DNA from 2 places in the Kitasatospora sp. NPDC057542 genome. Region 2 is predicted to be linked to the other one. Evidence: predicted binding sites of a transcription regulator. Region 2 holds the regulator's gene; the other holds the start of a gene.
What was found. Region 2 encodes HspR, which represses chaperone genes until heat shock. Its sites were predicted from a motif close to TTGAGNNNNNNNNNCTCAA; they were not measured.
Positions count from the first base shown of each region.

Region 1: a site for HspR is predicted at 7,767-7,785, ahead of lon (endopeptidase La). Genes of this name have one in related genera too.

Region 1 covers NZ_JBHVFE010000269.1:185-10,754, forward strand. Annotated here, with positions in the region: gene ACFU7Y_RS28235 (MDR family MFS transporter) at 1-1,445, opposite strand, end outside; gene ACFU7Y_RS28240 (MarR family winged helix-turn-helix transcriptional regulator) at 1,601-2,050, opposite strand; gene ACFU7Y_RS28245 (DUF3533 domain-containing protein) at 2,177-3,217, shown strand; gene ACFU7Y_RS28250 (ROK family protein) at 3,377-4,585, opposite strand; gene ACFU7Y_RS28255 (GtrA family protein) at 4,604-5,194, opposite strand; gene lon (endopeptidase La) at 5,282-7,744, opposite strand; gene ACFU7Y_RS28265 (rhomboid-like protein) at 7,962-8,672, opposite strand; gene ACFU7Y_RS28270 (response regulator transcription factor) at 9,291-10,028, shown strand; gene ACFU7Y_RS28275 (cell wall metabolism sensor histidine kinase WalK) at 10,122-10,570, shown strand, end outside.
Region 2 covers NZ_JBHVFE010000071.1:2,503-22,764, forward strand. Annotated here, with positions in the region: gene ACFU7Y_RS12150 (hypothetical protein) at 711-857, shown strand; gene ACFU7Y_RS12155 (pyridoxal phosphate-dependent aminotransferase) at 865-2,025, opposite strand; gene ACFU7Y_RS12160 (YbjN domain-containing protein) at 2,146-2,703, opposite strand; gene ACFU7Y_RS12165 (helix-turn-helix domain-containing protein) at 3,085-3,369, shown strand; gene clpB (ATP-dependent chaperone ClpB) at 3,460-6,066, opposite strand; gene ACFU7Y_RS12175 (LysR family transcriptional regulator) at 6,183-7,136, opposite strand; gene ACFU7Y_RS12180 (TDT family transporter) at 7,207-8,316, shown strand; gene ACFU7Y_RS12185 (LuxR C-terminal-related transcriptional regulator) at 8,991-9,980, shown strand; gene ACFU7Y_RS12190 (LuxR C-terminal-related transcriptional regulator) at 9,970-10,938, shown strand; gene ACFU7Y_RS12195 (hypothetical protein) at 10,931-11,212, shown strand; gene ACFU7Y_RS12200 (hypothetical protein) at 11,252-11,869, opposite strand; gene ACFU7Y_RS12205 (hypothetical protein) at 12,101-12,364, shown strand; gene ACFU7Y_RS12210 (helix-turn-helix domain-containing protein) at 12,496-13,497, opposite strand; gene ACFU7Y_RS12215 (heat shock protein transcriptional repressor HspR) at 13,689-14,219, opposite strand; gene dnaJ (molecular chaperone DnaJ) at 14,227-15,387, opposite strand; gene grpE (nucleotide exchange factor GrpE) at 15,637-16,257, opposite strand; gene dnaK (molecular chaperone DnaK) at 16,254-18,095, opposite strand; gene ACFU7Y_RS12235 (heterodisulfide reductase-related iron-sulfur binding cluster) at 18,404-20,262, shown strand, end outside.

The DNA of each region.
Region 1 (10,570 bases), on a different contig from region 2:
CCGAAGGCGTCCGTCACCAGCGGCACGATCGGGGCCGGCAGCTTGGCCAGGTCCGGGATGCCGCCGCCGGACGCCGCGGGCGACGCCGGGATGTGCGCCGCGGCCAGGTTCTCGGCCAGGTAGTGGCCGACCTTGTCGGTCATCAGCGCGCCGAGCGCGGAGACGCCCATCGCGCCGCCCATGGTGCGGAAGAAGGTGACCACCGAGCTGGCCGCGCCGAGCTCGTGCCGGGGCACCGTGTTCTGCACCGCGAGCACCAGGTTCTGACTGGTCAGGCCGAGGCCGACGCCGGTGATCGCCATGTAGACGGAGAGCAGCCCGTAGTCGGTGTCGGCCCGGGCGGTGCCGAGCAGGCCGAAGCCGACGGCGAGCAGCGCGGTGCCGGAGACCAGGTAGGCCTTCCACTTGCCGTACTTGGTGATCAGCCGGCCGGCCACCGCGGAGGAGACCGCCAGGCCGAGGATCATCGGCAGGGTCATCAGGCCGGCCACGGTCGGGGACTTGGCGCGGGCCAGCTGGAAGTACTGGCTGAGGAAGGTGGTCGCGCCGTACATCCCGACGCCGACCAGCACGCTGGCGAGCGCGGCCAGGGTGACGGTGCGGTACTTGAACAGGCCCGGCGGGATGATCGGCTCGGCGGCGCGGCGCTCGATCACGACGGCCAGGGCGCCCAGCAGCAGGCCGCCGCCGACCATGGCCACGGTCTGCCAGGACAGCCAGGCGTAGTTCTTGCCGGCCAGCGTGATCCAGATCATCAGCAGGCTGACCGAGGCGGTGATGACCAGCGCGCCCAGGTAGTCGATCTTCGCCTGGCGCTTGACCACCGGCAGCTTGAGGGTGCGCTGCACCACGAGGATCGCGGCCAGCGCGAACGGGATGCCGACGTAGAAGCACCAGCGCCAGCCCAGCCAGGAGGTGTCCACGATGACGCCGCCGATCAGCGGGCCGCCGATGGTGGCGAGCGCGAAGACCGCGCCGAAGTAGCCGCTGTACCGGCCGCGCTCGCGCGGCGGGACCATCGCGGCCAGGCAGATCTGGCCGAGCGCCACGACACCGCCGGCGCCGATGCCCTGGAGCGCGCGGCAGGCGATCAGCTCACCGGTGTTCTGCGAGAGGCCGGCCAGCGCCGAGGTGCCGACGTAGATCAGCAGGGCGATCTGGAGCAGCAGCTTCTTGCTGGCGAGGTCGGAGAGCTTGCCCCAGATCGGGGTGGAGGCGGTGAGGGTGAGCAGGGACGCCGTGATCACCCAGGTGTACGCGGACTGGCCGCCGTGCAGGTCGGCCAGGATGTGCGGCAGGGCGTTGGAGACGATGGTCGAGGAGAGCACGGCCACGAAGAGGCCGAGCAGCAGGCCGGAGAGCGCCTCCATCACCTGCCGGTGCGTCATCTGTGAGCTGTCGGCCGCGGCGGCGGTTCCGCTCGCGGCCTCGGTGGTCACGGTCATCTGGGTCCTTCGGCGAAGCGTGCGGGATGCGCGGGTCATGAAATTTCGTTGCCTTAAGCAACCATACGGCGAGATGGTTGAATTAGGCAACTTTCTTCAAGGGCAAGTAAAGCCCGCGGTCGCGGGCCCCGGTCGCGCCGCCGACGGCCGCCCGGTCAGTCGACCGGCGACTCCCCCAGCACGTCGTTGAAGCGGCGCAGCAGCTCCGCGAAGCGGGTCACGTCCTCCGGCGACCAGCCGCCCATCACCTCGCGCACCCGGCGCATCCGGACGTCCCGCGCGGCCAGGAAGCGCCGCCGCCCGTCCTCGGTGAGCGAGACCAGCGCGGCCCGGCGGTCCAGCGGGTCCGCCTCCCGGGCCACCAGGCCCAGCTCCTCCAGCGCCCGGATCTGCCGGCTCACCGTCGCCTTGCCGACCGCGAAGTGCACGCCCACGTCGGTCACCCGCACCCGCCCGGCCTGCTCGATGTAGCCGAGCATGCTGTACGCCATGCCCTCCAGCCCGGGGTGCACCCGCCGTGAGAGTTCCGCCACTCTGGCCCGGCCCCGCCGGAACATCAGCGCGACCTCGCTCTCCACCGCCACCAGGGCTTCTTCGTCACTCACCGCGCCAGTATCGCGCAGCGACACCCGCCGGGAGCCGGTACGGAAGGTGCGACAGGCCAACTACTTCATGGTATGAAGTATCGGTTCTGGAAGTACCGTTTTCCCCCGTTACGCAAGGAGATGTGGATGGCAGCCCCGGGGCAGGGTTTCGTCGCCGAACTGAAGAGTGCGGTCACCCCGCGCGCGGCACTGCTCGTGCTCGGAGTACTGCTGCTCCAGCTCGGCTTCATCACCTCGTACATCGGGGCGCTGCACAAGCCGGCCCCGCAGAACCTCTCCATCGCGGTGGTCGCCCCGCCCCAGGTCGCCCCCAAGCTGGTCGGCGCGCTGGAGGCGGTGCCGAACGACGCCGTCAGGGCCTTCACCGCACCGGACGCCGAGACGGCGACCCAGCAGATCAAGGACCAGAAGATCTACGCGGCGCTGGTCGTGGACCCGACCGGCACCCAGGACACCCTGCTGGTCGGCGGCGCCCGCGGCCCGTCCGCGGCCAAGGCCGCCGAGACCATCACCACCGCGATCGACCAGAGCCAGGGCCGCACCGTCAAGGTCCACGACGTGGTGCCGCTCGCCGCGGGCGACACCAACGGCCTCTCCGCCTTCTACCTGGTGATCGGCTGGTGCGTCGGCGGCTACCTGGTCGCCTCGATCCTGGGCATCAGCGCGGGCTCCAAGCCCGCCAACGTCCACCGCCTGCTGATCCGCCTCGGCGTGCTCGCGCTCTACTCGATCGGCGCCGCGGTGCTCGGCACGCTGATCGCCGGGCCGGTGCTGGACGCGCTGCCGGGCTCGATCCTCGGCCTGAGCGCCGTCGGCGCGCTCGTGGTGTTCTCGGTCGGCGCCTTCACCATGGCGCTCCAGTGCCTGTTCGACATCATCGGCATCGGCATCGCGGTGCTGGTCTTCGTCGTGCTCGGCAACCCGAGCGCGGGCGGGGTCTACCCGGCGCCGATGATGCCACCGTTCTGGCGGGCGATCAGCTCCTGGATCCCGAACGGCGCCGGCACCAGCGCGGCCAGGTCGGTCGCCTACTTCGGCTCCACCAACCTGGGGCTGCCGGTCCTGGTCCTGGTGGTCTGGGCGCTGATCGGCATCGGTGTCGCCCTGCTCGCCGTGCTGCGGCACCCGAGCTCCCAGCGCCGCGAGCTGGTCTCCGCCGAGGCCTGAGCCGCCCGGTCCCGACCGTCACCGAGCCCCCAGCCGCCCCGGCCGGGGGCTCGGTCGCGTTCCCGGTCCCGGCACGCATGCCGCCCGCGGGGCCCGGGGTCTCCCAGGGCGTGTCCGACCATTCCCGCCGGGCGCGCGACTCGAATGGTCGGACACGCCCTAACCGAGTGGCCCGGGGTCGGCCACGATGGCCCGCACGACCCGCACCGCCGCGCCCAGCAGCGGGCCCCGGCGGCCCAGCCGGGAGACCGTCAGCCGGTCCTCGGACCAGGGCCGCACCGTCACCCGGGCGGCCAGTTCGGCCCGCATCGCGGGCAGCAGCCAGGGCGCCAGCCGGGCGTAGCCGCCGCCCAGCACCACCTCGGCCGGGTCCAGCAGGTTGACCGCGCCGGCGGCCGCGGTGCCGAGCGCCGTGCCGGCCCCGGCGAGCGCCGCGCGGGCGGCTTCGTCCCCGGCCCCGGCGCGGTCGGCGAGCAGTGCCACCCAGTCGCCCCGGGCCCCGGTCAGGCCGGCCGCCCGCAGGGCCGCCGCCTCGCCCGCGTACTGCTCCAGGCAGCCGTGCGCCCCGCAGGCGCAGCGGCGCCCCCCGGGGTGCACCGGTACGTGGCCGAACTCGCCGGCGTAGCCGCCGGCCCCGCGCAGCAGCCGGCCGCCGACCACGATCGCCGCGCCGACCCCGGCCTCGGCGGAGACGTACAGGAAGTCCTCCGGGCCCTCGCCCAGCCAGCGCTCGGCCAGTCCGCCGAGGTTGGCCTCGTTGTCCGCCTCGATCGGCAGCTCGGCCAGTCCGCCCCCGGCCGTCCGCAGCGCCGGGCGCAGTTCGGCAGCCAGCGGGATGTCCTGCCAGCCCAGGTTGGCGGCCCGCCGGAGCATCCCGCCGGATCCGCCGACCAGCCCGGGCACGGCCAGGGTGAGTCCGGCCGGGCGCAGCCCCGACTCGGCGACGGCCTCGCGCAGCAGGTGGGCGAGGTCGGCCATCACGGCGGCGGGCGCGCGGCCGTGGTTGGAGACCTCCCGGCGCCGCCAGGCGCGGACCTCCCCACGCAGGTCGACCACGCAGGCACCCAGGTGCCGCACCCCGATCTCGGCGCCGAGGCCGCCGGGCCCGGCCGGGTTGAGGCCGAGCGCGGTGCCGGGGCGGCCGACCTTGCCGCTGGGCGCGGCGGGGCCCTCCTCGACCACCAGGCCGGCGGCGATCAGCTGTTCGGCCAGCGAGGAGACGGCCGCCCTGGTCAGCCCGGTCCCGGCGGCCACCTCGGCGCGCGAGCGCGGTCCGCTCGCGATCGTCCCGAGCACCAGGGCCAGGTTGGCCCGGCGCATCCCCTGCTGGCTGGCGGGCCCGGTCGGGACGGGGTCCGGCTCGTGCATAAGGCTCACCTCGCCCCTTTACGGCACATCCCGTGGCATCTCGGGTGCAGCGTAACCGGGTTCCAAGAGCACCGTCACCGGTTCCGCGAGCACCCTCGCCGGCACGGGAACGGGCTCGGCCCGGGCGGGCCCGGCGGGCGGGGCGAAGACCCACCGCCGCATCGCCCAGTAGCGGAACAGCATCGCGACGAAGGTGCCGACGACCATCCCGCTGAGGAAGTCCGCCAGCTCCTGCCCGTAGGGGCCGATGTACGGCTCGCGCAGGTCCAGGACGTACCGGGAGAACGCCAGCGGTACGTCGTTGACGGCGATCGCCACCGCGCTGACCAGGACGAACATCAGCGCCTCGCGCTGCCGGCCGTCGGCCCGGAAGGCCCAGCGGCGGTTCAGCACGTACGAGACGACGGTGCCGATCACGGTCGCGACGGTCAGCGCGACCACCGGTTTGTGCTCCAGCACGGTGAACTTGAGCTCGAAGTCGATCACCGTGGTGAGCACGAAGCAGCCGCTCCCGACCAGCAGGAACTTCACCAGTCGGCGGTGCCGTACCAGGAAGGGGCGCAGCCGGTCGGGCACCCGGGCCAGCGCGCGCTGCGTGGGGGACGGCATCTCCGCAGTCTCGCACGCGGGGATGCCGTCGGCCCTTCGGACCGCCGGTGGGGCCCGGGCCACCGCTCGGGCGGCCCGGGCCTGCGGTCAGGCGGCCACCAGCACCGTGGCCGCGGCCGGCTCCAGCGCCAGCTCCAGTACCTCCCGCACGTCCGCCACCGGGTGGACGGTGAGCCGCTCCAGCACCTCGGCCGGGAGGTCGTCCAGGTCGGCCTCGTTGCGCTTGGGGATGATCACCGTGGTGACCCCGGCCCGGTCGGCGGCGAGCAGCTTCTGCTTCACCCCGCCGATCGGCAGCACCCGCCCGGTCAGCGACACCTCGCCGGTCATCGCCACATCGGTGCGCACCTTGCGGCCGGAGAGCAGCGAGGCCAGCGCCGTGGTCATGGTGATGCCGGCGCTCGGCCCGTCCTTGGGGACGGCCCCGGCCGGGATGTGCAGGTGCACGCCGCGGTCGCGCAGCGAGGTGACCGGCAGCTCCAGCTCGGCGCCGCGCGAGCGCAGGTAGGAGAGCGCGATGTGCGCGGACTCCTTCATCACGTCGCCCAGCTGCCCGGTGAGGGTCAGCCCGGTGCCGCCGGTCTCGGCGTCGGCGAGCGAGGCCTCGATGTAGAGGACGTCGCCGCCGGCGCCGGTCACCGCGAGGCCGGTGGCCACGCCGGGGACGGCGGTGCGGCGCTCGGCTGGCTCCTGGGCGGACTCCGGCACGTGGTGCGGCCGGCCGATCAGGGCGCGCAGGTCCTGCGCGCCGACCGCGGCGGGCAGCTCGCGCTCGCCCAGCTCGGCCTGCACGGCGATCTTGCGCAGCACCCGGGCGATCGAGCGCTCCAGGTTGCGGACGCCCGCCTCGCGGGTGTACTCCCCGGCGAGGCTGCGCAGCGCCGGCTCGTCCACGGTGACCTGCTCGCCGCCGAGGCCGGCCCTCTCCAACTGGCGCGGGAGCAGGTGGTCGCGGGCGATGACGACCTTCTCGTCCTCGGTGTAGCCGTCCAGCCGGACCAGCTCCATCCGGTCGAGCAGCGGCTCGGGGATGGCTTCCAGGACGTTGGCGGTGGCGAGGAAGACGACGTCGGAGAGGTCGAGCTCGACCTCCAGGTAGTGGTCCCGGAAGGTGTGGTTCTGCGCCGGGTCCAGCACCTCCAGCAGGGCGGCGGCCGGGTCGCCCCGGTAGTCGGAGCCGACCTTGTCGATCTCGTCCAGCAGGACGACCGGGTTCATCGAGCCGGCCTCCTTGATCGCCCGCACCAGCCGGCCGGGCAGTGCGCCGACGTAGGTGCGCCGGTGGCCGCGGATCTCCGCCTCGTCCCGGACGCCGCCGAGCGCGACCCGGACGAACGTGCGGCCCATCGCCCGGGCCACCGACTCGCCGAGCGAGGTCTTGCCGACGCCGGGCGGGCCGACCAGGGCAAGCACCGCTCCCTCCCGTCGCCCACCGCTCTTCCTGGGGAGCGCTTCGCTCTGCCCCTCCGGCCGAGGCCCGTCGACCGGCCCGAGCCCCTGGTCGGCCCGGCGCTTGCGGACGGCCAGGTACTCGACGATCCGCTCCTTCACGTCGGCCAGGCCGGCGTGGTCGGCGTCCAGCACCGCGCGGGCGCCGGCGATGTCGTACGCGTCCTCGGTGCGCTCGCTCCAGGGCAGTTCCAGGACGGTGTCCAGCCAGGTGCGGATCCAGGAGCCCTCGGGCGACTGGTCGGAAGCGCGTTCCAGCTTGTCGACCTCCTTGAGCGCGGCCTCGCGGACCTTCTCCGGGAGGTCCGCGGCCTCGACCCGGGCGCGGTAGTCGCCCTCCTCGTCGGCCGCCTCGCCGTTCAGCTCGGCCAGCTCCTTGCGGACGGCCTCCAGCTGGCGGCGGAGCAGGAACTCCTTCTGCTGCTTGGCCACGCCCTCCTCGACGTCCTTGCGGATGGTGTCGTTGACCTCCTCCTCGGCGAGGTGGTCGCGCAGCAGGGTGAGCGCGTACTCCAGACGGGCGACCTGGTCGGCCTCCAGCAGCACCTTGAGCTTCTGCTCGGCGGTGACGAAGGGCGCGTAGCCGATGTTGTCGGCGAGCTCGCCGACGCCCTCGATCCGGTCCACCCGGTCGACGATCTGCCAGGCGCCGCGCTTGCGCAGCCACTGGGTGGACAGCGCCTTGTACTCCCTGACCAGCTCGGCGGCCCGGCCGGCCACCGGGGTGCCCACCGAGGACTCCCGGAACGGCGTGGTCTCCACCCAGAGGGCGGCGCCGGGGCCGGTGGTACCGACGCCGATCCGGACCCGGCGCACGGCGCGCACCAGCGCGGCGGGCTGCCCGACCGCGTTGGGGCCGTCGGCCAGCCGGCCGACCTGCTCCACGGTGGCCAGCGTGCCGGCCGCCGCGTACGAGCCGTCCACCCGCGGGACCAGCAGGACCTGCGGCTTGCCGGCGCCGGTGGCGGCGGCCCGGGCGGCCTCGACCGCGGCGCGCACCTCGGTGTCCTTCAGGTCCAGCGGAACGACCATGCCCGGCAGGACGACCTCGTCGTCGAGCGGCAGCACGGGCAGGGTGAGCGGTGTGGACGTCGATGCCATGATCTCTCCCCAGTCAGCGAACTTGAGTCGACCTGACTAAGGCCTCGCGGCCGCCGGATGTTCCCGACCCTCAGTTCGCCGTGAGCGAACACGAATCGGGGCGGGAGGTGCCGCGCCGGGCTCCGTCAAAAGAGCACGGAAAGCGCACCGGACACGCCTCCGGAAAACCCGGGGCGAAGATCCCCGGCCCCGGAACGATCACGACCGGGCAACGGCGTCAACGCGCCGTCCACACCCGCGCGGGCGCACCGCCGGCGGCCGTCGCCGGGGCCGGACGCGGCCTCAGCGGGCGCCGCTCGGCCCGGCGCACCCAGCGCCACAGCGCGACCCCGGTCAGCACCGCGGCCGGGTGCCCCACGCCGGTGATCACGTCCTTGTCGGTGGCGATCTGCTCGACGATCATCAGCCCGGCGCCGCCCAGCGCGAGCAGCCGCCCGCGCCAGGAGAGCAGCCCGGCCACCGCCCCCAGGCAGGCGAGCACGCCGTAGCTGACCCCGATGTCCAGTTGGTCCATCACCTCGGGCGCCATCCGCCCGGTCTCCACCGCGGCGATCACCACCCCCTGGGAGAGCAGCGTCGCCACGACGTGCCCGGCCGCGAACACGGCCGCCGCCCGGGCCGGGCCGATCCTGCGCTCCAGCGGCGCGAGGGTGAGCGCGAATCCCCACAGGTACGGCATCCACACCTCGCCGGCCACCCAGAATCCGCTCAGCGCAAGGGCGCGCAGAGGATGCTGGAGCAGGTTGTGCCCGTCCGAACTGGAGGCCTCCTGCAACCGCTGGACGAGTTCCGGATCGGCGAGTCCGGCGAAGGTCGTGGTGGCTCCCACGACGGCGAGGTATCCGAGCGTGAAGGGCGTTCGCCGGGGCGTCGGCACCCGTTCCAGCAGCCACTCCACGACACCGGTGCGCAGCCCGAGGCGGAGCATTCCGTACGGCGCTCCCGCGGTCCGGACTCCGCCGGCACCCAACCCCAGTCCCGCCATGCCGCCTCCGCTCCACGCCGCAGCCACCGGCTCCTCGCCCGGTGCCCAACGTACCGGCGCGCGCCACGGATTCCGCCCGGTCGGGTGTTGTCGCGGCCACGGTACGTCGAGGTCCTGAGAGGCACCTGGGAAAAGCCCGTGAAGACCCCGGCCGCAGCGGACCGGAGGATTCCCGGCATTGGTCCAGACCTTCTCCCCGCCAGTGCGGCAGCACGGCCTCTGACCGGCGACTTGGCGTCAACTGGACTGCATACGTACCGTTACACAGAGAAAATTCGCCGGGTAAGGTATCGGCCCGTGCCCACTCGTGCAGTGGGTCCGAGGGCGGCCCGACAGCCGGCCCACGGGCCGGAAACGTCCGGTCCACCTGCCGGGAAGCATCCGCTGTCCGTACGCTGCGAAGTGCGCGGGAGAAGTGGGCGGCCGACCATCCGTCCTCGGCTCCCTGTCGCACGACGGGACGGCGGACCCGGCACAGTCCACGACGGAACAAGACTACGAGCGGAGCCCCGCCATCCCCACAGGTGGCCGGCCCGCAGCCCTGGGGGCGGTGGCGTGACCGTGACAGAAATTCAGCAGGACAACCACAACACCGGTGGCACTGTGAGCAGCCAGCGCAGAGTCCTGGTGGTGGAGGACGAGCCCACGATCGCCGAGTCGATCGCCGCCCGGCTGGGCGCCGAGGGCTTCAAGGTCGCCGTGGCCCACGACGGCCCCGGCGCGGTCGACGGCTTCCACACCTGGCAGCCGGACCTGGTGGTCCTCGACATCATGCTGCCCGGCTTCGACGGCCTGGAGGTGTGCCGCCGGATCCAGGCCCAGCGCCCGGTTCCGGTGCTGATGCTGACCGCCCGCGACGACGAGACGGACCTGCTGGTCGGCCTCGGCGTGGGCGCGGACGACTACATGACCAAGCCGTTCTCGATGCGCGAGCTGGCCGCCCGCGTCAACGTCCTGCTGCGCCGCGTCGAGCGCGCCCAGCAGGCCGCCCGCACGCCCGCGCTGGGCAGCCTGCGGTTCGGCGAGCTGGAGATCGACCACGTGCAGCGCCGGGTCCGGCTGGCCTCGGGCGACGTCCACCTGACGCCGACCGAGTTCGACCTGCTCGCCTGCCTGGCCGCCCAGCCGCGCGCCGTGCTCACCCGCGAGCAGCTGCTGGCCGAGGTCTGGGACTGGACCGACGCCTCCGGCACCCGCACCGTGGACAGCCACGTCAAGGCGCTGCGCCGGAAGATCGGCGCCAGCTGGATCCGCACCGTCCACGGCGTCGGCTACGCGCTGGAGGCCCCGCTCTCCTAGGACGGCTTCGCGGGCGACGGGCCGCCGGGGGGCCCGTGTCCGGACGACGCCGGGCCACCACGCGGGGGGACGACGCGGGGACCACACGGGACAATGACCTTTCCACAGCAACGCAACGGGGAATCCGACGACGCGCGGCCGCAGAATCTCGCCGCCCGCGCCGCCCGCCGGGTCTGGGCCGACATCCGGCCGCTCGACCCGGTCCGCTCGATCAAGGGCAAGCTCGCCCTGCTCGTGATCGTCTCCGTGTTCCTGGCCACCGGGATGGTGGTCGTGGCGATCCGGTCCGAGACCCAGATCCGGATCATCATGGTCTTCTCCATGATCGCCTCACTGCTCTTCATGCAGTTCCTCGCGCACGGGCTGACCGCCCCCCTGCGCGAGATGACGGCCGCCGCCCGCGCGATGGCCTCCGGCGACTACAGCCGCCGGGTCGAGGTGAACTCGCGCGACGAGATCGGCGAACTGGCGGCCGCCTTCAACGCCATGGCCGCCGACCTCCAGGCCGCCGACCGGCACCGCCGCGAGCTGGTCGCCAACGT
Region 2 (20,262 bases):
CAGCGAGTAGGCCTAGGCGATGGCGAGGCTGTTCGTGGCTGTGCGGCCCTGGGCGCGGCCGACCGTGGAAGGAAGGATTCCGGCTGGAGATTCAGCAGCAGAGAAGCACGAATACGCCGGGTCCGCCGGTGATTTACCCAACTTTGTCAAGCATTCACCGCTTCGAGCGCACCTGCTTCCCGACTCTGATCGAGTGCATGGACGACTTTGCACAGTGCGCGTCCCTAGCACCGGATTGCGCGCCGTGCGCGCCGGGTGTGCGCTGTCCGCGTGCATCACATATCGCCGCCCTCCAGGCGCGGGGCGTGGAGGGCGGCGGGGGAGTGCCGCGAGGGTCGGCCGGAATGCCTCGGTGGCAGTGAACCGGCAAGCCGATCAAGGAAGTTGAGGATCCATCAGAACTGGTGTCGGGCCGCGGACATCTCTGTTCGAAGGGCGTGAAAGGGGGCGCGCGGCCCATCGCGGGCGCCGCAGACGGGTGGTGGACTCTTGGGGGATCTCGCCCTTTTGCAGAAAGTGAAGCAGGCCAGGCTACATCGGCGGCTGAACGCAACCGCACAGGAGAGATCGAGTGGAACGGGGTGCATTCCGAAGGGGTGGACAGCCTGGGAGATTCCCGGCCGGCATGAGGAGGAACGGCTTCGCGACGTGCTGATTCGCCGATTGTGTCGAGCGAAGGAGTTCTGTCCTCCGGGCCGGTTCTGCACGTCGTGCAGAACCGGCCTCTGTCCCCGGAGCAGTGGTACGGCCTGACGTACGTGGCGTTCCCTGACCACCAGGAGCTGACGGTCTGTCTCGCCCAGGTCTACGCCTGCCTGTTCGACGGCTTCGAGGCCATGCCGCCGGCCCCGCGGTAGCCGCCCGTCAGAGCCGCCGCAAGCGGGTGACAGCCTCCTGGAGGACCTCGTCCTGCTTGCAGAAGGTGAAGCGGACGAGGCTCCGTCCGGCGTCCACGTCGTCGTAGAACACCGCGTTCGGGATGGCGACGACGCCGCAACGCCCGGGCAGGGTACGGCAGAAGTCGATGCCGTCTTTTTCGCCGAGCGGGGTGATGTCGGTGGTGACGAAGTACGTGCCCTCGGGGGTGAAGGCCCGGAAGCCGGCCGCGGTGAGGCCGTCCAGCAGCAGGTCGCGCTTGCGCAGCAGGTCGGCGCGGAGGGTGTCGAAGTACGTGTCGGGCAGCCGCAGGGCCTCGGCCACGGCGTACTGGAAGGGGCCGGCGCTGACGTACGTCAGGTACTGCTTGGCGGTGCGTACCGCCGAGACCAGCTCCGGGCTCGCGGTGACCCAGCCGACCTTCCAGCCGGTGAAGGAGAAGGTCTTGCCGGCGGAGGAGATGGTGACGGTGCGCTCGCGCATGCCGGGCAGGGTGGCGATCGGGTGGTGGGTGGCGCCGAAGACGAGGTGCTCGTAGACCTCGTCGGTGACGACCAGCAGGTCGTGCTCGACGGCGAGCGCGGCGATGGTGGCGAGCTCGTCGGCGGTGAGGACGGTGCCGGTGGGGTTGTGCGGGGTGTTGATCAGCAGCAGCCGGGTGCGCGGGGTGATCAGCGAGCGCAGTTCGTCCGGGTCGGGGCGGAAGGACGGGGCCCGCAGGGTGAGCGGGACCCGGGTGGCCCCGGCCATGGCGATGCAGGCGGCGTAGGAGTCGTAGAACGGCTCGAAGGCGATCACCTCGTCGCCGGGCTCAAGAAGTGCCAGCAGGGCCGCCGCGATCGCCTCGGTGGCGCCGGCGGTGACCAGTACCTCGGTGTCCGGGTCGTACGAGAGGCCGTAGAAGTGCCGCTGGTGCTCGGCGATGGCGGTGCGCAGCTCGGGGATGCCGGGGCCGGGCGGGTACTGGTTGCCGCGGCCCTCGCGCAGGGCCCGTACGGCCGCCTCGCGGACCTCCTCGGGGCCGTCGGTGTCCGGGAAGCCCTGGCCGAGGTTGATCGAGCCGGTGGCGGTGGCCAGGGCGGACATCTCGGCGAAGATCGTCGTGCCCATCTTGGCCAGTCGGCGGTTCAGCAGCGGCCTGGTACCCATCGGTGGCTCCTCACGGCTCGTCGTCAGGGGCCATCCTGGGACAGCCGGGGGCCGGGGACAAGAACGGCCCGCCACCGGCGCGGAGGCGGTGGCGGGCCGGACCGGAGTGCCGGGACGGGATCAGGCCTCGTCGGTGCCCTCGTCGCTCTCGCCGTCCTCGCCCTCGATCTCGTTCTGGAGGCCGAGGCGCTCGACGATCCACTGCTCGAAGCCGACCGCGGCCTGGGTCCAGTTGGCGGTGGTGGTGACGAAGTAGTCCAGGTTGACGCCGGTGCCGACGATCATCTGGGCCTCGCCGATCAGGCGGACCACGCCGTCCTCGTGGGTGTGGGTGTAGACCTTGGGCCAGAGGGTCTCGCGGTTCCACTCGTCGATCAGGTCGAGGATCTCGCCCTTCTTCTCCAGCGGGTACGCGCGGTCGTAGAAGGCGCGCACGGCGAAGAGCTCCTTCTGCTCGCCGCGGAACATGTAGTAGACGCGGAAGCCCTCCCAGGGGGCGGTGAGGTCGCCCTCCTCGTCCACGACGTGCTTGAGCTGCATCTGGTCCAGCAGCTGGGTGACCAGGCCCTGGTCCGGGACGATGATCGGCGGTGGGCCGGCCGGCCGCCCGCCCTGGCCGCCGGGCTGGCCGCCCTGGGGGACGCCGAAGGACGGGATGGACGACGGGTCGATGCTCATGGGGGTCCTCTTCCTCAGTGCACGTGGTGGCCGGCAATGAGAGGCCGCCCTTTCCACCTCCCATCCTGCCTCATTCGGGGCTCCGCTCACAGGGGCACCGAGGGGTGCGTCGATCTTCGTCGGGCGTTCTTCCCGGCGTCGTCGGCGCCCTTCGGCGGCGGGTGGAACGGGCGGCGGTCACGGAGGGTGTGCGGGGTGGGGTGCGGGCCGCCCGGAGGAGGGCGCGTGAGCCACGTCACGCGCCGGGCGCGCGGGGTTTGCCTGCCGTACCGACCGGATGCGGTTAGCGTGCGACGGTACTCGCTTCGATCAAGTCCCGGGCCGGCCGGGAGAGTTGAGCGGTCCTGAGGTGGACTGTCCGGAATTGAGGGGGGAGCAGGAGTGGGTGGAGCGGCGACGGGGGACGGCGCATCGCTCGGGGTGCTGCTGCGGAGCATCCGGCTGGACCGGGGGATGACGCAGGAGCAGCTGGGCGAGGCGGCCGGGCTGAGCGTGCGGTCGATCCGCGACCTGGAGCGGGGGGTGTCCTGTCCACGGGTGTCCACGCTCCGGCTGCTGACCCAGACCTGGGACCTGCCGGACGCCCAGGTGGCCGAACTGCACCGGCTGGTGCGCAGCCGGCGGGGCCGGACGCGGCGGCTGCTGCGGCAGGCGGCGGCCGAGTGACGGTGCCCGGTGCGGGCCGCGGGTGCGGCACGGGCCGCCCCCGGCCGCCGGAGCGGAGGGAGCGGCCCGTGCGCCGGACGCCCGGCGGCGCTACTTCTCCAGCGGCCCCCGGCCGCGGACGGTGAGGCGGTCGCCCGCCTCGTCCCGCTCGACCAGGACGGTGTCCCCGTCGTGCACCGCGCCGGACAGGATCGCCCGGGCCAGCTGGTCGCCGATCGCGGACTGCACCAGTCGGCGCAGCGGGCGGGCGCCGTACGCCGGGTCGTAGCCGGTGAGCGCCAGCCAGTCGCGGGCGGCCTCGGAGACCTCCAGGGTGAGCCGCCGCTCCTGCAGCCGCTCGCCCAGTCGGGCCACCTGGAGGTCGACGATCCGGCTCAGCTCGCCGGTGCCCAGCGGCTCGAAGACCACGATGTCGTCCAGCCGGTTGAGGAACTCCGGCTTGAACGCGGACCGGACGGTGCCCAGCACCAGCTCCCGCTTCTCCGCCTCCGGGGTGGCCGGGTCGACCAGGTACTGACTGCCGAGGTTGGAGGTGAGGATCAGGATGGCGTTGCGGAAGTCCACCGTGCGGCCCTGGCCGTCGGTGAGCCGCCCGTCGTCCAGCACCTGGAGCAGGACGTCGAAGACCTCCGGGTGCGCCTTCTCCACCTCGTCCAGCAGCACGACGCTGTACGGGCGGCGGCGGACCGCCTCGGTGAGCTGGCCGCCCTCCTCGTATCCGACGTACCCGGGCGGGGCGCCGACCAGGCGGGAGACCGAGTGCTTCTCGCCGTACTCGCTCATGTCGATCCGGACCATCGCCCGCTCGTCGTCGAACAGGAAGTCGGCCAGGGCCTTGGCGAGTTCGGTCTTGCCGACGCCGGTCGGGCCGAGGAAGAGGAAGGAGCCGGTCGGGCGGTCCGGGTCGGCGATTCCGGAGCGGGTGCGCCGCACCGCGTCCGAGACGGCCTGAACGGCCTCCGCCTGGCCGATCAGGCGCCTGCCCAACTCCTCCTCCATGCGCAGGAGTTTGGCGCTCTCGCCCTCCAGCAGCCGGCCCGCCGGGATGCCCGTCCAGGAGGCGACCACGTCGGCCACGTCGTCCGGGCCGACCTCCTCCTTGACCATCGAGGCGGAGGCGTCCTGGTCTGCGGCACGCTCCTGGGCGTCGGTGAGTTCCTTCTCGGCGGCCGGGATCTCCGCGTACATCAGCTTGGACGCCCGCTCGAAGTCCCCGTCGCGCTGGGCGCGTTCGAGCGCGCCGTGCAGGTCGTCCAGCCGCTCCTTGAGCTCGCCGACCCGGTTGAGGCTCTTCTTCTCCTGCTCCCAGCGCGCCGTCAGCACGCTCAACTGCTCGTTCCTGTCGGCGAGGTCGCGCCGCAGCCGGGCCAGCCGGTCCACCGAGGCAGGGTCCGACTCCTTCTCCAGGGCCAGCTCCTCCATCCGCAACCGGTCCACGGAGCGCTGGAGTTCGTCGATCTCGACCGGGGAGGAGTCGATCTCCATCCGCAGCCGGGAGGCCGCCTCGTCGACCAGGTCGATCGCCTTGTCGGGCAGGAAGCGGGAGGTGATGTAGCGGTTGGACAGAGTGGCCGCGGCGACCAGCGCGGCGTCCGAGATCTGTACCTTGTGGTGCGCCTCGTACCGGCCCTTGAGGCCGCGCAGGATGGCGATCGAGTCCTCCACGCTGGGCTCGCCGACCAGCACCTGCTGGAAGCGGCGCTCCAGGGCCGGGTCCTTCTCGATCCGCTCGCGGTACTCGTCCAGCGTGGTGGCGCCGACCATCCGCAGCTCGCCGCGGGCCAGCATCGGCTTGAGCATGTTGCCCGCGTCCATCGCGGAGTCGCCGCCGGCGCCCGCGCCGACCATGGTGTGCAGCTCGTCGATGAAGGTGACGACCTGGCCGTCGGAGGCCTTGATGTCGTTCAGGACGGCCTTCAGCCGCTCCTCGAACTCGCCGCGGAACTTGGCGCCCGCGACCATCGCGCCGAGGTCCAGCGCGACCAGCCGCTTGCCGCGCAGCGACTCCGGCACGTCGCCGGCCACGATGCGCTGGGCCAGGCCCTCGACCACGGCGGTCTTGCCCACGCCGGGCTCGCCGATCAGCACCGGGTTGTTCTTGGTCCGGCGGGAGAGCACCTGGACCACCCGGCGGATCTCGTGGTCGCGGCCGATCACCGGGTCGAGCTTGCCGTCCCGGGCGGCCTGGGTGAGGTCGGTGCCGTACTTCTCCAGCGCCTTGTAGGTGCCCTCCGGATCCGGTGAGGTGACCCGGCCGCTGCCCCGGACGTCCTTGAACGCGGCGAGCAGCGCCTTCGGCGTGGCGCCCTGGTGCACCAGCAGCTCGGCCACCTGGCCGCCCTCGGCGGCCAGGCCGACCATCAGGTGCTCGGTGGAGACGTACTGGTCGTCCAGGTCGTCGGCGCGCTTGCCGGCCTGGGTGAGCACCGCGATGGTGTCCCGGGCGAGCTGCGGCGCGGCGACCGTCGAGCCCATCGCGCTGGGCAGCGCGGCCGCCTGGCGGCGGGCCTCGGTGTCGACCCGGGCGACATCGGCCCCGACCGCTTCCAGCAGGGGCCGGGCGATGCCCTCGGGCTGCTCCAGCAGGGCGATCAGGATGTGCACCGGCCTGACGTCCGGGTTGCCGGCCGTGCCCGCCTGCCGGATCGCGGCGGACAGGGCGTCCTGCGTCTTGGTGGTGAACTTGCTGGCGTCCACTGCTGGGGGGTCCTCCCTCGTCGTCTTTCACTGCTGCTGCGTACAGCGCCGCGTACCCGCTGTCGCGCATCGCCGCACTGCTACGTACAGCATGCACTAAGTTGAGTCTATTCCACTCAACCTTTTTCGGGCTCGGCTTCTGCCCGACTTCTCGGTGAACGCGCGACGGACTGCCGGGTCAGCCCCAGCAGCTCCCGGGCCGGCCCGCCCGGCCGCTGCCCGGCCGGCCACACCGCGCGCAGCGGCCGCCGCAGGTCCAGCTCCTTCACCAGCGGCACCTCGACCAGCCGCCGGGTGGCCAGTTCCTCCATCACCGCCAGCTCGCTCAGGCAGACCGGCCCCGCCCCGGTCATCGCCGCCGCCTTCAGCGCGGTGGACGAGGCCAGCTCCATCCGGGGCCGCGCCGCGCCCCCGTACGGCCGCAGGGCCGTCTCCAGCACCTCCCGGGTGCCCGAGCCGGGCTCGCGCAGCACCAGCGGGGTGGCCGCCAGCTCGGCTCCGGTCAGCGGGGCGCGGCGGCGCGCCCACGGGTGGCCGGGCGCCACCACGACCACCAGCCGGTCCGCCGCCACCACCGCGCCGGCCAGGCCGGGCGGGGTGGACGAGCCCTCGATGAAGCCGAGGTCGGCGTCCCCGGCCAGGACGTGCCCGGCGACCTCCGCCGAGTTCGCCGTCCGCAGTGTCACCGCCGTCCCCGGGCTGGCCTCGGACAGGCCCAGCAGCCAGCCGGGCATCAGGTACTCGGCGACGGTCAGGCTGGCCACCACCCGCAGCTTGGCGTCCCGCCGCTCGCGCAGCGCGTCGATCCCGGCGTCCAGTGCCTGCGCCGCCTCCACCACCTGCCGGGCCCACTCGACCACCAGCCGGCCGGCCTCGGTCGGCCGGCTGCCCGTGGGCGAGCGGTCCAGCAGGGGGAGGCCGATCTGCCGCTCCATGCCCTTGATCCGGGCGCTGGCGGTCGGCTGGCTGACGCCCAGCTCGGCCGCCGCCCTGCCGACGCTGCCCAGCCGGGCCACCGCGAGCAGCAGTTCCAGGGCGCCGAGTTCGGGGACGTGCGAGGAGAGGGCCATAGGTTCAGGCTATGCCCCCATAGAAGTCCGGGCGCTACCGGCCGCCGGTCTTCCGGGCGACGGTGGGGGTATGTCCACTCTGGCCGGTATCCGTCCCCTCGCCCGCCCCGCCGTCCGCCCCCGGCTCGACCTCGCCCAGCTCGGCCCCAACTGGTACGCCGCCGTGATGGGCACCGCGATCCTGGCGAACGGCGCCGCCGTCCTGCCGGTGCGGCTGCCCGGGCTGACCGGCTTCGGCGAGGTGATGTGGGCGCTCGCGCTGGCCGCCCTGCTGGTGCTGGCCGGGGCCCGGCTGGTCCACCTCACCCGGCACCGCGAGGCGGCCCGCGCCCAGCTGCTGGACAACCCGGCCACCGCGGTCTTCTACGGCTGCCCGCCGATGGCGTTGCTGGCGGTCGGGCTGGGCACCCTGCTGCTCGGCTCCCGGGTCATCGGCACCGGCCCGGCGGTCGCCCTGGACGCGGTGCTGTGGAGCCTCGGCACCCTGTACGCGCTGGCCGTGGCCGGCGGCATCCCGTACCTGATGATCACCCGGCACCCGGTCTCCGCTCTGGAGGCCAACCCGACCTGGCTGCTGCCGGTGGTCGCCCCGCTGGTCGCCTCCGCCTGCGGCCCGGCGCTCGTCCCGCACCTGCCGGCCGGGACGGCGCAGCAGGCCATGCTGTACGGCTGCTGGGCGCTGTTCGGGGTCGGTCTGCTGGCCACCCTGGTGCTGCTGCCGGTGGTGTTCACCGGGCTGTTCCACAGCAAGCTGCCCGCCCTGGCGCTCACCCCCTCGCTGTTCCTGGTGCTCGGCCCGCTCGGCCAGTCCGTCACCGCGGTCCACCAGCTCGCCGATGCCGCCCGCCCGGTGCTGCCCGCGCTGGCGCCCGCCATGGTCGACCTCGCCGAGCTGTACGGCGTGGCGGTGATCGGCGTCGCGATGCTCTGGCTGGCCGTCGCGCTCACCGCCAACCTGCGCGCCCGGCGGGCCGGGATGCCGTTCGCGATGACCTGGTGGGCGTACACCTTCCCGGTCGGCACCTGCGTCACCGGTGCCTCGGCGCTCGCCCGGCACACCGGCTTCGGGGGCTTCAGCGGGCTGGCCGTCGGCCTGTACCTGCTGCTGGCGTTCGCCTGGGTGCTCGCCGCGAGCGGTACCGCGGCCGGGCTGGCGCGGGGGCGGCTGCTCGCCCGCTGAGGCCGCGGCGGCGCGTCCGTCCCCGCGCGCGGACGCGCAGCTCAGGAGCACGCCGCGGATGCAGGAACGTGCACGGCTGGGATGACGGTGCACGGCCAACCAGCAGGGGTGCCGGGCAGCGCCGACACCCCTTGCGGGCCCGGGCCCTGACCGGAATCCGCCCCACCGTCCGATCCGCCGCATCCGCGCCGGCCTGCAGATAACTGCAATTGCGCGAACATGCACTCGGGCGGCACTTGTTCACCGGCCGTCACGCTGTGAGGGTGGAGACACGCCAAGTCGTCCAGGCACCGCAGCCTGATGGTGGCGACTCGCTCTTCGAAACTGACCGCAGGCGCGACACCCCGCGCCCACGGAACGGGGGGGAAGAGCGCCGGCCGGTGCCATGTGTGGTGATGGCCTCCGAGCCGGACCCGTCGAGGCGTTGCTGCTCCGCCTCGACGGGAGCGCCCTGGCATTGGCGTACCGATGGCGGCCCCCGGACGACCCGGCGTGCGACGGCACCCGGACCCGGGGGCCCGCCGTCCCGCCCGGTACCGTGACCGCCTGACTCATGATCACGCCGTACCGGCCCACCGGTACCGTGAGCCCGCCCGGCCCACCGGTGCCGCGACTCGCGCGGCGGGGAGCGCGGGCAGCACCAGGGGAGAGGCATCCGGCAGGGAGAGTGCGACGTGACGGCGGAACCGGCGGTCACGCCGCACCACGGGCCCGTGGGCGAGGAGCCCGACGAGGCCGCCCGGCAGCTGTACCTGGCCATCATCGCCGAGGGCGGCCGCGTCCCCACCGGCGAGGTCGCGGACGCCGACCGGGGCGCGCTCCAACAGCTCATCGACATCGGCCTGTTGATGGTCAACCCGATGGACCGCTGCTACACCGCGGTCAGTCCGCGCTCGGTCAGCGACCGCCTGGGCGCCGAACTGCGCAGCGAGGCCACCCGGCTGCTGGTCCGCGCGGAGAACCTCCCGGGCGCCCTGGACAGCCTCACCCGGGCCTACGACGCGATGCCCCGCCCGACCGGCCGGGCCGGCGGCGCCGTCCACGTCGAGGGGCACGTCCACATCCGCCAGCGGATCTCCCAGCTGGTCTCCGACTGCCGCTCCGAGGTCCTCACCGCACAGCCGGGCCACCGGCCCGCCGACACCCTCCAGGTCGCCCTCCTCCAGGACGTCCAGCTGCTCCAGCGCGGCTGCTCGCTGCGCACCATCTACCAGCCGGTCGCCCTCGCCGACCCGCCCGCCCTCGCCTACGCCGAGGAGGTCACCCGGCACGGCTCGCTCATCCGCGTGCTCGACGAGCCCTTCCAGCGGCTGATCGTCTTCGACCGGTCCGTCGCCGTGATCTCCGCCAACGACGACAACAGCACCGCCGCCTTCATCACCGACCCGGCCACCATCACCTACCTGGTCGGCACCTTCGAACGCGACTGGGCACGCGCCGACACCGCCGAGGCCGCCGCCGTCGGCCAGGCGCCCACCCGCACCATCGCCGACCGCGTCGGCCGGCTGCTCGCCCGCGGCCTCACCCAGCGCGCCGTCGCCACCCGGCTGGGCCTGAGCGAACGCACCGTCGCCGCCCACATCTCCCGGCTGCGCGACCGCTACGGCGCGCAGACCCTCTTCCAGCTCGGCTGGCTGATGCGAGGCGCCCGCGATGACCGATGAGCCCGGCCCGGCCGAGCGGGCCCTCTACCTCGCCGCCGTCCGGAACGGCGGCCGGCTGCGCCCCGAGGACCTCGCCCCCGGCGACCGCCCCGCCCTGGCCGCCCTCGTGGCCCGCGGCCTGCTCACCCCCACCGCCACCGGCTGGACCGCCGCCGGCCCGCGCGCCCTCGGCGACCGGCTCGGCCTCGAACTGCGCACCCGCGCCATCCGCCTGCTGCAGCACGCCGAACGGCTCCCGGGCACCCTCGGGCCGCTGGCCCGCGCCTACGACGCGGCCCGCCACCCGGGCTCCCCGCCCGTCGACCTCGGGGCCGCCGGGCCAGGGGCCGTCGGTTCCGGGGCCGGCACCGTAGACGACACCGCCGAGGTCCGCAGGCGGGTCAGCCAGCTCGTCTCGGAGTGCCGGGAGGAGGTCCTGGCCGCCCAGCCCGGACCGCGTCCGCTCGAAGGCCTGCGGATGGCCCTCGCCCAGGACCTCTCACTGCTCCGCCGAGGCTGCTCGCTGCGCACCGTCTACCAGCCCGTCACCCTCGCCGACCCCGCGGTGCGGGACCAGGTCGCCCTGCGCACCGGACAGGGCGCCCAGGTTCGGGTCCTCGCCGAACCGTACGAGCGGGTGCTGGTCTTCGATCGCGCGGTGGCCGTCATCCCCGCCGCCGAGGACCGCAGCCGGGCCGTCTTCCTCACCGACCCCACCACCGTCGCCTACCTGGTCGCCCAGTTCGAACGCGACTGGGCCCGTGCCGCTCCCGCCGGGCGACACCTCGACCCGCCGTCCGTCACCACCGTGCGGATCGGCCGGCTGCTCGCCCGCGGCCTCACCCAACGGGCCGTCGCCACCCGGCTGGGCGTGAGCGAACGCACCGTCGCCGCCCACATCTCCCGGCTGCGCGACCGCTACGGCGCCCACACCCTCTTCCACCTCGGCTGGCAGCTCCGGGGAGAACGCCATGACTGACACCCCCGCCACCCGGCTCTCCGCCACGCTCCAGGACGCCGCCGCCCGTGCCCTCCACCCCGCCGTCCTGCGCGAGGGCGGCCGGGTCCGGGCGGCCGAGGTCGGTGCGGAGGACGAGCCGGCGCTCCGGCAACCGGTGGACCTCGGGCTGCTGGTACCGCAGTTGCAGGACGCGGCGTACAGGGCCTGGGCGAGCGGACGGTGGCCGGTCAGATCGCCCGGCTGCGGGAGCCGTACGACGCGGAGACGCTGTTCCGGTCGGGCCGGCGGATGAGGGAATTCCGGACGGGGGAGTCCGGTGGGTAGCCGCGGCTCAGCCGGTGGCGGCGCCGGTCGGCCAGTAGCCGGGGACCGGGGGCTGCTGCCGGGGGACGTTGAACTGCTCGCCGGGGGCGGTCCAGAAGCCCTCGCGCAGGGAGAGCGCCATGCCGGCCCAGTCCAGCGCGGTCTCGACCGTGTGGTTGAGGGCCTCCTGCGACCAGGTGTCGTCGAAGACCAGCGGCAGGACGGGGGCGACCTGCTCGATGGTGGCGATCAGCGGGTTGTGGGTGATGGCCTCGTCGACCAGGAGGACGATCGGCTTGCGCAGCGCCGACGCCCAGCCGAGCTCCAGGCTCACGCCGGCCGAGAGCGGGGCCCCGACGTAGGCGAACACGAGGTCGGCGGACTGGAGGGCGCGGAAGTCGGAGGGGACGCGGGGCTCCGGCGCGCGACCGGAGATGGTCCAGGCGTCGCTGTGGTGCGCGCTGTACACGGCGGCACCGCTGCGGAGCAGGGTGGTGCGGAGCGTCGTCAGCCGCGTCCGGCTGGCGAGGGTCACCACGCTGTCGGCCGGCCCGGTCAGTCGCATCAGCGGGGCGGCCAGGAACACACGTGCACGCCGACCCTCAGGGGCCTGGCTGTCGTGGTGACGCAGGTAGGGCTCGGTCATGTCGACTCCGGGGAAAGGCCGACCGGGTTAGGAAGTGGTGCCGGCAGGCGTTGAGAGTGGTTGCTTCTTCAAGTTGTCCGGTGCCCTGCTATGGTCAAATTGACAGTACAGCAACAGAATTGGCGGTTGATGCTGGACTATCGGGGGCGAACTGATCGTCCATCGGTGGCCCCTGCCCCGTCCAGGGCTTCCCGGTGTCATGTGACTGCCTGGCAGGGAGATGACGCGTTCGTGGGTGTGCAGGTATTGGCAGGCTCGTACACCCTGCGGCAACATGTGGTCGGTAAGTTTGCCGTGATGCTGCGTTCGAAGCAGATGACAGAAGGGGTGGGTATGTCTCACTTGTGCCGTTTCGTCCGTAAGGCGGTTCTGCCTCTGGTTGTCGGCGCGGCTGCACTGCTGGGCGGATGCCTCGCGACCGACCAGGTGCATGGCGCGCCCGATTCCTCGGCCGTTGCCTCCGTCGCCGTGCTCGACGACATCAGCTGGGGCTAGTCGCGCGTCGGGCGGATCCGAACCCGGGGCCGCCTGTCGAGCGGCTTCGGCCGCAGCCCATGGATTCGTATACGGAGTGTCTGGGCGTGTCCCGACCCGGCACAGGCTGACGCTACTGGTGCGAGCCGGCCCTACGGCCGTTTCCCGCCGGCGGATTCGGCCTGCGCGAGCGCGTACCCGAGTTGGAACAAGGAGTCCACACCGTGCTCCTCGCGCATCTCGGCGATGTGGCGTGCCAGGGTGCGTTCGCTGATTCCCAGGCGTCTCGCGATGACTCTGTGGTTGGTTCCCGCCAGCAACAGATCGATGATCGTCTGGCGAAGCCGTGAGACCACCTGCTGGGGGACGGCGCGGTCCCCGTCGAAGTCCAGCGCGCGACTCCAGCTCGGTTCGAACACCTGCTCGGCGAGATAGCTCGCCACGGCCGGTTCGTGGATGAACGCCGCCATGTTCAAGTCGTGCGCCACCGGGATGACGGCGATTTTCCGGTCTATGACGATGAGGCGGGTATAGGGCTCGTCGAGGGTCCTGTACTGCCCGCCGGCTTTGGCCAGGCGCGCCACGTAGTCCCGAGTGGGCTGGTGGTAGCGCGTGCTGGCGTGGTAGATCGTCCGTATCTCTGTGCCGTTGCCCAGCATGGCGAGGTCCCGGTCGATCACCGAAGCCAATAGTTCGGGAGGTCTCGGTCCCCCCGGTTGAAGCGCCAGGGCTTCTTTTGTGCCCGCGTCGGCGTACTGCTGCATCTTCTGATTTATCAGCACTTTTCCATGGACATACTCGATTGAGCCGCCACCCTGCCCGGGGGTGTGGAACTCCTGGGCAAGTTCGCTCAATTCGGCGGGCAGTGCGACGGACCGGGAAAGAAGGTCGAGCGCCTGCCGCTGCCATGCGTTGCTGAGGCTCTCCGAGAGCTGGGTCGGGTCGATGGCAACCAGGTGGTCCGTTCCATCGAGGTCCGGGACCAGAAGTCCTATTCGGATCAATTCGTCCTGCGGGCCCGACTCCTCCGGGGCTGCGGCGACCTGTGGCGTGCGGCCACCGGCGCTGACGATTCGCAAGAAGAGCGCACGGGCTTCCGCCGAGAGTATCGGTGCCCCACTCGCGATGGGGCCGAGTTGAGCTCGTCCACTCATGTCGGCTCCTTGCCGTTGACCCAAACCCGCCGGGACCCGTTCCCTCAGATCCTAGGGCGCGTGACCATTGCTGACGATGAGATCGCCGCTCCTCCTGAGCCGGGCCGATCGCCGGATCGACACTCTCTCACCGCACGGCGGCCGCCGGCACCCCCCGAGAGGAGGGGCCGGCGGCCGGTGGAGTGGTCCCGTCAGCGCTTGGGGCGCCAGACGACCAGGGCGCTGGACTGGGGGGTGGGGGGCTGGTAGGGGACGAGGTCGCGGCGGTAGGAGGCGTGGACGGCGGCCTCCCGCTGCCGGAGGGCGGTGGCGGCGCCCTCCAGGGAGTCGACCAGTTCCGCGACGCGGGACTGGAGGGCGGTGACCTGGTTCTCCAGCTCGATGATCCGCTTGATGCCCGCCAGGTTGATGCCCTCGTCCTGGGAGAGCCGCTGGACCTCGCGCAGCTGCTGGATGTCGCGCGCGGAGTAGCGGCGGCCGCGGCCGGCGGTGCGGTCGGGGCAGACCAGACCGAGGCGGTCGTACTGACGCAGGGTCTGCGGGTGCAGGCCGGACAGTTCGGCGGCCACGGAGATGACGTACACCGGGGTGTCCTCGGTGAGGACGTACTGCGGTGGGGCCGCGGCGGCCCGGCGGGTGCGGCGGGGGCCGGCGCCGGGCAGGCCCTCGCCGACGCCGGGGCCGATCGGGGTGTCGGGGTCGATCGGGTTCATCGGGGACATCTGGTCGTCACGCTCCCTTCGCCGCCCGGAAGAGGGCGGCTCGCGGATCGTCGGAGGCGGTGGCCTCGCGGTACTGCTCCAGGGCGTTCAGCGCGTCACCGGTGACGTGCTGGGGCACCACGACCTCGACGGTGACGAGGAGGTCGCCGCGGGTGCCGTCCTTGCGGGTGGCACCCTTGCCGCGGGCGCGCATGGTGAGGCCGTTGGCGCTGCCCGGGGGGAGCTTGAGCTTCACGGACGGACCGTTCAGCGTGGGCACCTCGATGGTGGCGCCGAGCGCCGCCTCGGGGAAGGCGACCGGGACGGTGACGGTGAGGTTGTCGCCCTTGCGCCCGAAGACCGGGTGCGGGTCGACGTGCACGGTGACGTAGAGGTCGCCGGGCTGCCCGCCGCGCTCGCCCTGGGCGCCCTTGCCCTTGAGCCGGATGCGCTGGTCGGCCTGGACGCCGGCCGGTATCCGGACCTGCATGGTGCGGGCCGAGCTGGCTCGGCCGCTGCCGTGGCAGTCGGGGCAGGGGTCGTCGACGATCATTCCCCGGCCGCGGCAGTCCTTGCACGGCTCGGAGAGCGCGAAGGCGCCCTGGCCGCGGCTGACGGTGCCCGCGCCGACGCAGGTCGGACAGACCCGCGGCGTGGTGCCGGACTTGGCGCCGGTGCCGTTGCAACCGCGGCAGGGGGCCTGGCTGGTCATCCGCAGCGGGACGGTCGCGCCGTCCACCGCCTCCTCGAAGGAGAGCGTCACCTCGGTCTCGACGTCGGCGCCGCGCCGGGGCTGGGCCTGCCGGGTGCCGCCGCGGTTGAAGAGGCCACCGAAGACGTCGCCGATGCCGCCGCCACCGCTGCCGCCCTGGCTGCCGCTGAAGAGGTCGCCGAAGTCGAAGCTGTAGCTGCCGGTGCCGCCGGGGCCGCCGCCGGCCCGGAAGCCGCCGTTGGCGAAGAGGCTGCGGGCCTCGTCGTACTCCTTGCGGCGCTTCTCGTCGGAGAGGACGTCGTACGCCTCGGAGATGTCCTTGAACCGCTCCTCGGCCTTGGAGTCACCCTTGTTGGCGTCGGGGTGGAACTCGCGCGCGAGCTTGCGGTAGGTCTTCTTGATCTCGGTGGCGGTGGCGTCCTTGGGCACGCCGAGGACCTTGTAGTAGTCCTTCTCCACGTAGTCCTTACCGCTCATGCGTCCACCTCGCTGCGCGCGGCAGCCGCTGAGCGGTACACGCGCCCCTCAACGGTTCTCCCCCAGCCTTCGGCAGGGGGGACCCCCATGCTGCGCTCGCTCACGGCTTCCGCCACCTCCCGAGTCCATCGTCACTGTGCTGTCAACAGCAACTGAAAGAAGAGCCGTTGACAGCGCGCTGCGGAGCCGGCCGCCGTACTGGCCGGCGTACGACTCCGCAGCGCACTGGTTGTCAGCTGTCACAGGTTGTCAGCTGTCCGAGCCACCGTCGGACTTGTCCGTGTCGGCGGACTTCGCCTCGGCGTCCGAGGAGGACGCCTGGCTGCCGGGCTGGGGCTCCGCGACGGCCACCATCGCCGGGCGGATGATCCGCTCGCCGATGCGGTAGCCGGGCTGGAGGATCTGCACGCAGGTGTCCTCGGTGACGTCCGAGGAGTAGCTGTGCATCAGCGCCTCGTGCATGGTCGGGTCGAAGGGCTCGCCCTCCTTGCCGAACTGCTGGAGGCCCAGCTTGGCGACGACCGTCTCCAGCGACTCGGCGACGGACTTGAAGCCGCCCGTGACCTCGCCGTGCTCGCGGGCGCGGCCGATGTCGTCCAGGACCGGGATCAGCGACTCCAGGATGTTGGAGACGGCGATCTCGCGGACGGTCAGCCGGTCGCGCTCGACCCGCTTGCGGTAGTTCTGGTACTCGGCCTGGAGGCGCTGGAGGTCACCGGTGCGCTCGGCGAGCTCGCGCTTGGCGGTGGCGAGGTCCTCCGAACCGGACTCGCCGGCACCGGCCGCGGCGGCCTCCTCGGCAGCCTTGATCACGGCCTCCTCGGCGGCGGAGTCGTCGCCGGGCTTGCCGCCCTGCGGCTTGTCCGTCATGCCGCACCGCCCTTGGGCTTCTCGTCGTCCACGATCTCGGCGTCGACGACGTCGTCGTCCTTGGCCTGGGCGGAGTCCCCGGAGGCGGCGGCACCGGCGGGGGCGTCGGCGTTGGCGTACAGCGCCTGGCCGAGCTTCTGCGCGGTGGTGGAGACCTTCTCCGAGGCCTCGCGGATCTTCGCGATGTCCTCGCCCTTCAGGGCCTCCTTGAGCTCGCCGATGGCGGTCTCGACCTCGGTCTTGACGTCGCCCGGCAGCTTGTCGGCGTTGTCGGCGATGAACTTCTCGGTCGAGTAGACGAGCTGCTCGGCGGAGTTGCGGGTCTCCACGGCCTCGCGGCGCTTGTGGTCGTCCTCGGCGTACTGCTCGGCCTCGCGGCGCATGCGGTCGACCTCGTCCTTCGGCAGCGAGGAGCCGCCGGTGACGGTCATCTTCTGCTCCTTGCCGGTGCCGAGGTCCTTGGCACCGACGTGCATGATGCCGTTGGCGTCGATGTCGAAGGTGACCTCGATCTGCGGCAGGCCGCGCGGCGCCGGCGGCAGGCCGGTCAGCTCGAACATGCCGAGCTTCTTGTTGTACGCGGCGATCTCGCGCTCGCCCTGGTAGACCTGGATCTGCACGGACGGCTGGTTGTCCTCGGCCGTGGTGAAGATCTCGGAACGCTTGGTCGGGATCGTGGTGTTGCGCTCGATCAGCTTGGTCATGATGCCGCCCTTGGTCTCGATGCCGAGGGACAGCGGGGTGACGTCCAGGAGCAGGACGTCCTTGACCTCGCCCTTGAGGACACCGGCCTGGAGCGCGGCGCCGATGGCGACGACCTCGTCCGGGTTGACGCCCTTGTTGGCGTCCTGGCCGCCGGTCAGCTCCTTGACGAGCTCGGCGACGGCGGGCATGCGGGTCGAGCCACCGACCAGGACGACGTGGTCGATCTCGGAGAGCGAGATGCCGGCGTCCTTGATCACGTTGTGGAACGGGACCTTGCAGCGCTCCAGCAGGTCCGCGGTCAGCTGCTGGAACTGGGCGCGGGTGAGCTTCTCGTCCAGGTGCAGCGGGCCCTCGGCGGAGGCCGTGATGTAGGGCAGGTTGATCGAGGTCTCGGAGGACGAGGACAGCTCGATCTTCGCCTTCTCGGCAGCCTCGCGCAGACGCTGCAGGGCCATCTTGTCCTTGGACAGGTCGACGCCGTGGCCGGACTGGAAGACCTTGACCAGGTGGTCGACGACGCGCTGGTCCCAGTCGTCGCCGCCGAGGTGGTTGTCACCGTTGGTGGCCTTCACCTCGACGACCCCGTCGCCGATCTCCAGCAGGGAGACGTCGAAGGTGCCGCCGCCGAGGTCGAAGACCAGGATGGTCTGGTCGTCCTTGTCCAGGCCGTAGGCCAGGGCGGCCGCGGTGGGCTCGTTGACGATGCGCAGGACGTTGAGGCCCGCGATCTCACCGGCCTCCTTGGTGGCCTGGCGCTCCGAGTCGTTGAAGTACGCCGGGACGGTGATGACGGCGTCGGTGACGGTCTCGCCCAGGTAGGCCTCGGCGTCCCGCTTGAGCTTCTGCAGCACGAAGGCCGAGATCTGCTGGGGGTTGAAGTCCTTGCCGTCGATGTTGATCTTCCACCCGGTGCCCATGTGGCGCTTCACCGAGCGGATGGTGCGGTCGACGTTGGTGACCGCCTGGCGCTTGGCCACCTCGCCGACCAGGACCTCGCCGTTCTTGGCGAAGGCGACGACGGACGGCGTGGTCCGCGCGCCCTCGGCGTTCGTGATGACGGTGGGCTCGCCACCCTCCAGAACGCTGACGACCGAGTTCGTCGTACCGAGGTCGATGCCGACCGCGCGTGCCATCGTAGATACCTCCACGGAAGAGTTGAGCTTTACGGGCTCAAGGATGCACGACCCGGCGGGCGGCGTCAACAGGTATGAGTGCGAGCCGCTCAACTTTGCTGAGCTCGCCCGCTCCGGGTGGTCCGCCACGCCGGGTGGGGGTGCGCCCACGTGACTGCCGCCATAGGTTGGGAATCTTCTGGAGAACTGTTGTCCACCGGTAATGTCCGGGCCGTCGGCCCGGCAAGTTACCGACCAGTACACTCAATCCGAAGACCGTAGAACCGCAGAGCCTGCTCAACCGCAAAGCCGCAGGAGACGGAGAGCCGATGCAGCTAGCAGCGATCGTCATCTCGCTGGTCACATTCGTGATCGGCACCGCGCTCGCCGCCCGTGCGGCGCTGTACATCTACAAGGTGGTCCGCACCGGTGCGCCGGACTCCACCCGCTTCGGGCAGCCCGCCCAGCGGGTGAAGACCGTCGCGACCGAGTTCGTCGGCCACACCAGGATGAACCGCTGGGGGATCGTCGGCGTCGCCCACTGGTTCGTCGCGGTCGGCTTCTTCAGCCTGGTGCTGACCATCGTCAACGCCTTCGGCCAGCTCTTCGACGCCGACTTCGCGCTGCCGATCATCGGCCACTGGATGATCTGGCAGCTCTTCGTCGAGCTGATCGGCACCCTGACCACGCTGGGCATCCTGGTCCTGATCGTGATCCGGCTGATGAGCCTGCCGTCCAGGTCCGGCCGCAAGTCCCGGTTCGCCGGCTCGATCGCCTGGCAGGCCTTCTACGTCGAGTACACGATCCTCGGCATCGGCCTGTGCATCCTGATGCTGCGCGCCCTGGAGGGCGCCCTCAACGGCGTCGACTCGTACGGGCCGGAGCACCTGGTCTCGTACCCGCTGGTCTCCGCGTTCAGCGGCCTGTCGCACGGCACGCTGGAGAACCTGATCTACCTGTTCGCGATGCTGAAGATCTGCATCTCGTTCGCGTGGGCGACCACCATCGGCCTCAACCCCTCGATGGGCGTGGCCTGGCACCGCTTCCTCGGCTTCTTCAACATCTACTTCAAGCGTGAGGAGGACGGCGGCACCGCGCTCGGCGCCCTCCGTCCGATGACCAGCAACGGTCAGCCGATCGACTTCGAGGACCCGGCCGAGGACGCCGTCTTCGGCGTCTCCCAGGTCGAGCACTTCTCCTGGAAGGGCATCCTCGACTTCTCCACCTGCACCGAGTGCGGCCGCTGCCAGTCGCAGTGCCCGGCCTGGAACACCGGCAAGCCGCTCTCCCCGAAGCTGCTGATCATGAGCCTGCGCGAGCACGCCTACGGCAAGGCGCCGTACCTGCTGGCCGGCGGCGGCAAGGACGCGGAGGGCGAGGAGAAGGCCACCTCCGAGCAGCTCAAGGACGTCCCGGCGGCCGCCCTGGCCGAGGCCGAGCGCCCGCTGATCGGCACCGTCGAGGAGAACGGCGTCATCGACCCGGACGTGCTGTGGTCCTGCACCACCTGCGGCGCCTGCGTCGAGCAGTGCCCGGTGGACATCGAGCACATCGACCACATCGTGGACATGCGCCGCTACCAGGTGATGATCGAGTCCTCGTTCCCGACCGAGGCCGGGACGATGCTCAAGAACCTGGAGAACAAGGGCAACCCGTGGGGCATGGCCACCAAGGCGCGCCTGGACTGGGTCAAGGAGCTCAAGAAGGAGACCGGCATCGAGGTGCCGGTGATCGGTGAGGACATCGACCCCGCCGAGGTCGAGTACCTCTACTGGGTCGGCTGCGCCGGCGCCCTGGAGGACCGCGCCAAGAAGACCACCAAGGCCTTCGCCGAGCTGCTGCACACCGCGGGCGTGAAGTTCGCGATCCTCGGCAAGGAGGAGTCCTGTACCGGTGACTCCGCCCGCCGCCTGGGCAACGAGTTCCTGTTCCAGATGCTCGGTGCGCAGAACGTGGAGACGCTGAACGCGGCCCTGGAGGACGCCCCGGTCAAGCGGATCGTGGCCACCTGCCCGCACTGCTTCAACACCATCGCCAACGAGTACCCGCAGCTGGGCGGCCACTTCGAGGTCATCCACCACACCCAGCTGCTCCAGCACCTCATCGACGAGGGCAAGCTCGTCCCGGTCCACCCGGTCGAGGGCCTGATCACCTACCACGACCCCTGCTACCTGGGCCGCCACAACAA